3 regions of the Thalassotalea sp. LPB0316 genome follow, and region 3 is predicted to be linked to each of the others. Evidence: predicted binding sites of a transcription regulator. Region 3 holds the regulator's gene; each other region holds the start of a gene.

Region 1 (3,286 bases), 180 kb from region 3:
ATGACCGTACCGACAATGCTCGAGCATAGTTTCCGAAATGTCGGTGCCAACAATTTGCGCTTGCTTTATCGCACCGGGATTTTTTTGCTGGAACTCCAATACCGTCATGGCCAACGAATATGGCTCTTGTCCAGAAGAGCTCGCTGCCGACCAAATCTTGATTGAAGACTTTTTCTTAGCAAGTTCAGGTAATATTTTAGTTTTAAGTAGTTCGAATGGGTAATCATCGCGAAACCACAAGGTTTCATTCGTCGTCATCGCATCGATCACCGCCGCCCGCAGTTGACGTTGAGTCGGGTTTAGCGTGCTATTAACCAACTCATCAAGACTGGCGATATCAAATTTTGCCATCAACGGCGCTAAACGGCTCTTAACTAAGTATTGTTTATTTTCACCTAGCACAATGCCGCATTGCTGCTCGAGAAATGTTCTAAACTGACTATAACTTCTATCGTCTAATTGCTTTGTCATCGCTTACTTCACTTCGATGTTCATTCTTCGAGCTTTAACCATTTTTTCACTGCTGTTGCTAGTTCATCAGGATGGAATTTAGGAATAAAATCTTCAGCACCCACTTTTTCAACCATTGCATTATTAAAAACACCACTCAAGGAAGTATGCAAAATCACCGGCATTTGATTCAGTCGCTCTTGGCTTTTAATTTCAGCGGTTAAGGTATAGCCATCCATTTCAGGCATTTCAATATCAGAGATCAATAAAGCCACTTTCTCCGAAATACTGCGTTCACAAGTATCAGCTATCGCGTTTAACTGGTCGAGGGCATCTTGACCATTTTTCGCCAGCACCATAGTTAAGCCAAGAGGTTCTAGTGCGCGCTTAACTTGGTTACGCGCTACTGTTGAGTCATCAGCGATCATCACAATTTTGTCGCCAACGCTTTCGCCCACAGAAATATCTGCAACCTCTTCACTCAGCTCAGTCGAGACGGGGTTAATTTCATTTAAGATTTTTTCAACATCGAGAATAGAAACCATCTCGCCTTCAATTTCTGTAACCGCTGTTAAGTAATTTGATTTACCTGCACCTTCTGGCGGCGGCAAGATGTCTTGCCAACGAATATTAATAATGCGCTCAACGCCGGCAACAAGAAAACCTTGAACCGCTCTGTTGTATTCAGCAATGATAATAAAAGAGTTTTCCGTTTGAACAATTTCAGGTCCGCCTGTCGCTTTGCTTAAATCAATAACAGAGATAGTTTGACCGCGAATATGGGCGACACCCTTTATATAGGAATCTTGATGTGGAAAGGCAGTAAGTGGTGGACACTGTAAAACCTCGCGCACTTTGAACACGTTGATGCCAAATCGCTGCGGCCCAACAAGTTTAAACAGTAATAATTCTAACCTGTTTTGCCCCACTAATTGAGTGCGTTGATTTACCGAATCTAGAATACCAGCCATACAAACCTCTTAATAAAGCCCATTTGCAGTTTTCGCAATCAGGCACGTTTCTTGATAAATACTACGAGACGTTTTAATTAACGTAAATTTTTTGACACTTCATCTGTGCTCAAGAATATCTTAAGCATAGACGAGTATTTTAAATTCCCTAAAAAAATAGCAGTAATATTTATGAAAAATTTAAAGTTATTATCATTACTTAGCAGTTTATTATTGTTTTTTGCTAGTTCTTGCGTAGCAACAGAATTTGATCATGAATATATCGAGCAATTTGCAAAAAACTTTATCGAAGAAAATCACGACCTACCGCAAAGCGGTAGAATTGACATTTCACCAACAAAATTAGATCGTCGAATTAACATAAAACCTTGTTCGTCACCATTATCGGCAAATATACCCGAAAATTCTTACGGTAGAAATGTAAATATTAAAATAACTTGCAATGATTCAACGCCTTGGCATTTATTCGTACCAGTAAAGATCACAACTGAGCTGCCCGTCGTTGTCGCCACAATGTTAATTGATAAAGGTAGTGTCTTATCTGAAGATAACCTAGCAATCAAATATGTTGATAGTAATAATATTCGAGGCGAAGTACTCGACAGTATGGATGAAATTGTTGGTGCGAAAGCCAAACGCAATATCGCTAGGGGGCGTACCGTATATGCTAAAAATATTTGCCTAGTTTGCAGTGGCGAAAACGTGACTATTAAAGCAAGTTCTGGTAGCTTTAGCGTTAAAGCGACAGGTGTTGCTGTATCTAGTGGTAGTTTAGGTGACCAAGTAAGGGTAAGAAATACCCGCTCAGGTAAGGTTGTCTCAGGTAGAGTTTCAGCAATCAATTATGTTGAAATAACGTTATAAAAAAAGCTAAAGTTTTTTTGCGTTGGGTCGATATAAAGAGAGAAAAGTTTTTACTTTGCCTTTAGGAATAAGTTATGGCTATTAATATCAACAACTTAGGTAATTCAAATCCATTAACCAAAGTTGCCGATCAAAATGCGAAACAACAAGCAGCACAAACAGCTCAACAAACGAGTTCTGCGCCGCAAGCTCGTCAAGATTCTGTTTCTATAACTCCTCAGGCACAACAGCTAGCAAAATTACAGCAAAAATCAGCTAATGAGCCAGAAGTGAATCAGAAAAAAGTTGAGCAACTTAAAAAAGCAATTGTTTCAGGGGAATATAAAATTGACCCAGACAAACTCGCTGCAAGTATTGCTAACTTTGAATTTAAGTTAGACGAATAGCAGCTGATGGAGTGTGCATGCCGGCACCATTGACAGTTAAACAATTAATCGAACATCAAGAAGCTTCCCTACTTGCGTTAGAGAAGCTTTTATTGCAAGAAAAAGATATTCTCACCAAACAAGACCCTCAAGCACTGGTCGCCATCACTGAAGAAAAACAGACATTGCTTCAAGCAATCGAACAAGGTGATAAGTCTCTATCACTTCACCCTCACTTTAAACGCGATCTGGAAAACGAAGAAAATGCGCAACTTTTGGTTCAGGCACGAGAAATTCTAGAGCGTTGCAAAACGCTTAATCAAGTCAATGGGCAAGTTATTGCTCAATCAGAGGTAGCCGTTGAACGAATGCGCTCTAGCTTGCTTGAAAAGAATAGTAAGTCAACGATGACTTATGATGCCAAAGGTAAAAAAAGTGGTGGTTTAAGTCGTATGGGCATCAAAGCCTAGGCTGTCGTAGCTAATTTTTGAATATATAGGTTAAATAGATAGCTTTAGACTTCACCTTACAGACCGTGATGAGCGAAGATCAGACCTTTAATCTTTGCTGAGCTTCGATATTTATTGTGCGAAACGGATGCAGTTTCTAGTCAAATGAATAACTTTTGCTTGTTGT
Region 2 (3,286 bases), 1.1 Mb from region 3:
TGGGTGAGTTGTCATGTTTAACGTTTCTACTTCTTCACGCTTGAGGCCAATGTATGCATCGATCATGTCGTCATCCATTACGCCACCGGCGGTTAAGAATTCACGATCTGCTTCAAGTGCGTTAAGCGCCTCTTCTAATGATGAAGCAACTTGTGGGATCGCTGCGGCTTCTTCAGCTGGTAAGTCGTATAGGTCTTTATCCATTGCATCACCTGGGTGGATCTTGTTTTTGATACCGTCAAGACCAGCCATTAACATTGCTGAGAAAGCTAAGTAAGGGTTAGCTGTTGGATCAGGGAAGCGAACTTCGATACGACGTGCCTTCGGCGAAGGTACTACTGGGATACGGATTGAAGCACTGCGGTTACGTGCTGAGTAAGCAAGCATAACTGGTGCTTCGAAACCAGGTACTAAACGCTTGTATGAGTTAGTTGAAGCGTTAGTGAACGCGTTTAACGCTTTAGCGTGCTTGATAATACCACCGATGTAGTATAAAGCTGTTTCTGATAATCCGCCGTACTTGTCACCGGCGAATAAGTTAACACCGTCTTTTGCTAAAGACTGGTGACAGTGCATACCTGTACCGTTGTCACCAACTAATGGCTTAGGCATGAAAGTCGCTGTTTTACCGTATGCATGCGCTACGTTGTGCACAACATACTTGTAGATTTGAACTTCATCAGCTTTGCTTACCATAGTGTTGAAGCGACATGCGATTTCGTTTTGACCACATGTTGCTACTTCATGGTGATGAGCTTCAACAACTAAACCCATTTCTTCCATTACTAAACACATTGCAGAGCGCAAATCTTGTGATGAATCTACTGGTGCTACTGGGAAGTAACCGCCTTTAACACCTGGACGGTGACCGTGGTTGCCATCTTCGTAATGTGTTGCGCCGTTCCATGCAGCTTCTTTGTCGTCAATTTTGTACATTGAACCAGACATATCTGTATGGAATTTAATATCATCGAACACGAAGAACTCTGGCTCTGGACCAAATAATACGGTATCAGCGATACCTGTAGAACGCATGTACTCTTCAGCGCGCTTAGCAACTGAACGAGGGTCACGGCTGTAACCTTGCATCGTTGAAGGTTCTACGATGTCACAACGTACGTTTAGTGTAACTTCTTCTGTGAATGGGTCTAGCACTGCCGTTGAAGCATCAGGCATTAATACCATGTCTGACTCGTTAATGCCTTTCCAACCAGCGATTGAAGAACCATCGAACATTTTACCTTCTTCGAAAAAGTCTTCATCTATTTGATGGTAAGGAAGTGATACGTGTTGCTCTTTACCTTTAGAGTCAGTGAAACGTAAATCAACGAACTTAACGTCGTTTTCTTTGATTAGGTCTAAAACAGCTTGTGACATTCTCAGTCTCCAGTGAAGTTATGTAATTTTGAAATGTTAGACATTTTTGCTTGTTCTACCATTAGCCAAAAGTGTGCCAAAGATAAAAGCCTTATTTATCAAGTGTATTGCTCTTTAACCAATAAAGCCTTGCACTTTTTTGGTGCGTGCGTGGCACTTTCTTGGTGCATTCGTTTGGTTTTACTTTACTTGCATTATACTAGTGCAAGATCAATAAAATCACTAACTGTTTTATTTGTTTATATTACTGCTGTATAATTCGCGCCCAATTGTAGCCCTATGAGCAAAGGCAGCTGTGCACATTTTAGTGCCACAAAGGCAGCTAAAACTCTTTTGTTGAGATTAATATGAGTAATATCAATAACTTACGTAACGTAGCCATTATTGCGCACGTTGACCACGGTAAAACCACTTTAGTAGATAAGTTGCTTGAGCAATCAGGCACGTTAGACTCACGCACCGAACTTGAAGATCGCGTAATGGACTCTAACGATATTGAAAAAGAGCGCGGTATTACTATTTTAGCTAAAAACACTGCCATTACTTGGAACGATTACCGAGTCAATATCGTTGATACTCCTGGTCACGCCGACTTCGGTGGTGAAGTAGAGCGCGTTATGTCGATGGTTGATTCGGTATTGCTGATCGTTGATGCCCAAGAAGGCCCAATGCCTCAAACCCGCTTCGTAACTCAAAAAGCCTTTGCCCAAGGTTTAAAGCCTATCGTCGTTATTAACAAAATTGACAAACCAGGCGCCCGTCCAGAATGGGTTATGGATCAAGTATTCGATTTATTTGATAATTTAGGCGCAACTGACGACCAACTAGATTTCCAAGTTGTTTACGCATCAGCAATTAACGGTTGGGCGTCAATGGAAGAAGGTGAAATTGGCACAGATATGACACCACTTTTCCAAACAATTATTGATCAAGTGCCATGTCCTGATGCCGATCCTGAAGGCGCATTCCAAATGCAAATCTCGCAGCTCGATTACAGCTCGTACTTAGGCGTTATTGGTGTTGGTCGTGTTACTCGCGGCAGTGTAAAACCTAATCAGCAAGTTACTGTTCAAACCGCAGCGGGCCCAGTTCACAACGGTAAAGTAGGTAAGGTTTTTGGTTACCTTGGTCTTGAACGTCACGAAGTAGAAGAAGCTACTGCCGGTGATATCATCGCGATCACAGGTTTGGGCGAGTTGAAAATCTCTGACACAATCTGTTGCCCAACTGAAGTTGAGCCTCTTCCGGCGCTATCAGTTGATGAACCAACAGTAACTATGACATTCCAAGTTAATACCTCTCCATTTGCAGGCCAGGAAGGTAAATTCGTTACTTCTCGCAACATTCTTGAGCGTTTAGAAAAAGAATTGGTTCACAACGTAGCGCTTCGCGTTGAAGAGACTGAAGATCCGGACAAGTTCCGCGTATCTGGTCGTGGTGAGCTTCACTTGGGTATTTTAATCGAAAATATGCGTCGTGAAGGCTTTGAGCTTGCGGTTTCTCGCCCTGAAGTCATTATGCGTGAAGTTAACGGTGAAATTGAAGAGCCATATGAGACAGTAACGGTTGATGTTGAAGAAGAGCATCAAGGTTCTATTATGGAGAAAATGGGTCTTCGCAAAGCAGAATTAACCGACATGGCACCCGATGGCAAAGGCCGCATCCGCATGGACTTTATTATGCCAAGCCGTGGTTTAATTGGTTTCCAAACCGAGTTTATGACATTAACTTCTGGCTCTGGTTTGATCTATCACACATTCTTGCAGTACGGCCCGCACAAAGGTGGTGAGATTGGTCAACGCTTAAACGGTGTGTTAATTGCAAACGCACAAGGTAAAGCGCTAACAAATGCATTATTTAACTTACAAGATCGCGGCCGTTTGATGATTGGCCACGGTGTTGAAGTATA
Region 3 (3,286 bases):
TAGGGGGTGAAGGCGTCGGGTTTCGCTAAATCGTCTGATCAGGTCTGAATCGTCGGCATCTAAATACAAGACGCTGAGTTCAACAGCATTGGGCAAATAGTCGAGTACCTCGATAATATCGTTAGGATCTTTAGGTAAGTTCCTCACATCGAGTGACACTGCGACATTTTCATAGTCGTTGATTACGGTATGGGTTAACGCGGGTAACAAGTTTAGCGGAATGTTGTCTACGCAATAGTAACCTAAATCTTCAAGTACTCTTAAAGCAACCGACTTCCCTGACCCTGATCGGCCACTAACAATGAGTAATTTCATATTTTCCTATGAGGCTTCTTGAATAATTTCAAATAACTGGTGGTTATCTTGACACTTTCTAATATTTTTAACGACCTTCTTGTCGCTAAATAGTTGGGCAATGTTTTGTAAGGTTGCAAGGTGCTCTTGGCAGCTAGCTTCAGGCACGAAAAGGGCAATAAAAATGTCAACGGGTTGATTATCTATCGCATCGAAAGCGATTGGCTGTTCAGTGGTTATTAACACTGCCACCGCATGCTTGCCGTTGATTAAGCGGCCGTGCGGAATGGCGATACCGTTGCCAATGCCTGTACTTCCCATTTGCTCGCGCTGGGTAAGACTTTGAAGTAAATCGTGTTGGCTTGTCTCAGGGAGTTTACGTGCAGCAGCATCGCAAATAGTATCAAAAAGGCGTTTTTTACTGCTTGCTGGCGCTGCACAAATTGTGCAGTCCAGCGTTAAAATGTCTTGCAACTTCATTTTAGTTAATGTTTTTTCAACTTTTCTTTGTGTTTAATGACTTGACGGTCAAGCTTATCGACGAGCGAGTCGATAGCAGCATACATATCTTTGTCGTCTGATGACGCATGGATCTCACCGCCATTTAAGTGCAGCGTCGCTTCCGCGATTTGCTGTAATTTCTCTACATTTAGAACAACGTGCACATTGTTGATGTGATCGAAATGTCGTTCTAGCTTTGCAAACTTTGAGTTGACGTATTCGCGCATTGAGTCGGTAACTTCTACATGATGACCAGAAAGATTAATTTGCATAAGCTTTTTCCTTTTTTCTAAGTTTACAATAAACTTTTTCTTTGATTTGACGGTGGAATAGATAAAGACTCTCGGTATTTAGCTATCGTCCGTCGTGCAACATTAATACCTTGCTCAGCTAACAAGTCGGCCATTTTGCTATCGCTTAATGGCTTAGATGGTAGCTCAGCAGATACTAATTTCTTAATTAATGCTCGGATTGCGGTCGATGAGCATTCGCCCCCATTTTCGGTGCTTACATGACTTGAGAAGAAATATTTCAACTCAAAAATACCTCTTGGTGTATGCATATATTTTTGTGTTGTCACACGAGATATTGTTGACTCGTGCATATCAACAGCTTCCGCAATATCGTTTAGCACCATAGGTTTCATAGCCTCTGGGCCGTACTCAAAAAACGCTTGTTGGCGCTGGACGATACAATTCGATACTTTTAATAAGGTATCGTTGCGACTTTCCAAGCTTTTAATAAACCATTTCGCTTCTTGCAAGTTTGAGCGAATAAATTGGCTATCTTCTGACGACTTCATTGACCGTGACATTGCAGCATATTGCTGGTTAATCGACAGTTTTGGCGCCGTGTCTGGATTGAGCTCTACGACCCAACGGCCGTTCTTTTTCTCTACTGATACGTCAGGAATAATGTACTGCTCTTCCGACTTTATCACGCTGTCGCCTGGGCGCGGATCAAGACTTTGGATTAACCTCATCACTTCGCGTAATTGATCTTCTTTCAATTTCGTTTTGCGCATTAATTGACGATAGTCTCTGTTACCTAACAAATCAATGTGGTCTGAGATAATTTGTTTGGTTTCTGCTAGCCAAGGTGTTTGTTTGTCAAATTGATTGAGTTGAATTAATAAACACTCGGCAATTGAGCGCGCACCAACGCCAACAGGATCAAACATATTGATGCGTTTGAGTACGGCTTCAACTTCGTCGAGCTCAACCTCGTCATCGCCTAAGCTTTCTAAAATATCTTCGGTAGATACAGTTAAATAGCCAGCATCGTCAATAGCATCGATAATAGCGGTGGCAATGGCTTTATCTGTTTCGGTAAACGGTGTTAACTCCATTTGCCAGCGTAGGTGATCTTGAATAGATTCAGTCGTTTCACCTTGATAGGTGTAGTCTTCTGACAGCGGGCCGGCGCTAGAGCCAGATAAACTCGCACTATAGTTATCGTCCCACGTAGTATCCATAGATAACTCTTCGGGAATATCGGTTTTTTCCAACCCATCACTGGCATTTACTTCATCGGAACTAGGCAGAGGATCTTCACTGCCTTCATTTGACGAGGCCGTTTGGTTTTCACCCATAAACGCTTCTTCAAGCTTGTCTGGTTGGCTTTCTTCATTGGTTTGGGTTGCGTTTTCGTCAACTTCCAATAATGGGTTGCTTTCCAGTGCTTCTTGAATTTCTTGTTGTAAATCCAATGTCGACAGTTGTAGCAACCTGATTGCTTGCTGCAACTGTGGGGTCATTGTTAGCTGTTGTCCGATACGGAGTTGTAATGATGGACGCATGTAGCTTTTATTATTCCTATCTATTTACAAACGCGAAGTGATTGTCACTTCTTTATCTTAACTATAGCGTGAATTGTTCACCTAGGTACACATCTCTGACTTGTTGATTAGCAAGAATTTGATCCGCGTCACCTTCGGCGATTAATTCACCATGGCTGACAATATAAGCTTTTTCACAGACATCAAGGGTTTCCCTAACGTTGTGGTCGGTAATTAAGATGCCAATACCGCGCTGTTTTAAGTGCAAAATGATCTTTTTAATATCGCCAACCGAAATTGGGTCAACGCCAGCAAAGGGTTCATCGAGTAAAATAAACTGAGGATCAGCAGCCAAAGCGCGAGCAATCTCGACACGTCGACGTTCACCACCAGATAAACTCATCCCTGTATTATCTTTTATATGGCCTATATTGAATTCTTCAAGTAATAATTCAAGTTTTTCAATACGTTCGACCTCTGACAAGTCTTTACGTGTTTGTAAAATAGCCATGATGTTGTCGTGCACGGACAACTTTCTAAAAATAGAGGCTTCTTGCGGCAAGTAGCCTAAACCTTTACGGGCGCGCTCGTGCATTGGTGCTAACGTTAAATCTTCACCATTTAACTCGATTGTGCCTTTGTCGTTAACGACTAAGCCGACAATCATATAAAATGACGTTGTTTTACCTGCACCATTTGGGCCGAGTAGGCCAA

Evidence for each region. Region 3 encodes sigma-54, which starts transcription at its own class of promoters, with help from an activator protein. Its sites were predicted from a motif close to GTTGGCACGNNNNTNGNNT; they were not measured.
Region 1: a site for sigma-54 is predicted at 1,460-1,478, ahead of flgA (flagellar basal body P-ring formation chaperone FlgA). Genes of this name have one in related genera too.
Region 2: a site for sigma-54 is predicted at 1,440-1,458, ahead of glnA (glutamate--ammonia ligase). Genes of this name have one in related genera too.

Annotation. Positions count from the first base shown of each region.
Region 1 covers NZ_CP062946.1:1,618,333-1,621,618, reverse strand. Annotated here, with positions in the region: gene LP316_RS07160 (CheR family methyltransferase) at 1-471, opposite strand, end outside; gene LP316_RS07155 (chemotaxis protein) at 492-1,421, opposite strand; gene flgA (flagellar basal body P-ring formation chaperone FlgA) at 1,593-2,285, shown strand; gene flgM (flagellar biosynthesis anti-sigma factor FlgM) at 2,360-2,671, shown strand; gene flgN (flagellar export chaperone FlgN) at 2,689-3,120, shown strand.
Region 2 covers NZ_CP062946.1:338,495-341,780, reverse strand. Annotated here, with positions in the region: gene glnA (glutamate--ammonia ligase) at 1-1,377, opposite strand, end outside; gene typA (translational GTPase TypA) at 1,725-3,286, shown strand, end outside.
Region 3 covers NZ_CP062946.1:1,435,619-1,438,904, forward strand. Annotated here, with positions in the region: gene rapZ (RNase adapter RapZ) at 1-315, opposite strand, end outside; gene ptsN (PTS IIA-like nitrogen regulatory protein PtsN) at 322-774, opposite strand; gene hpf (ribosome hibernation promoting factor) at 780-1,067, opposite strand; gene LP316_RS06280 (RNA polymerase factor sigma-54) at 1,091-2,593, opposite strand; gene lptB (LPS export ABC transporter ATP-binding protein) at 2,655-3,286, opposite strand, start outside.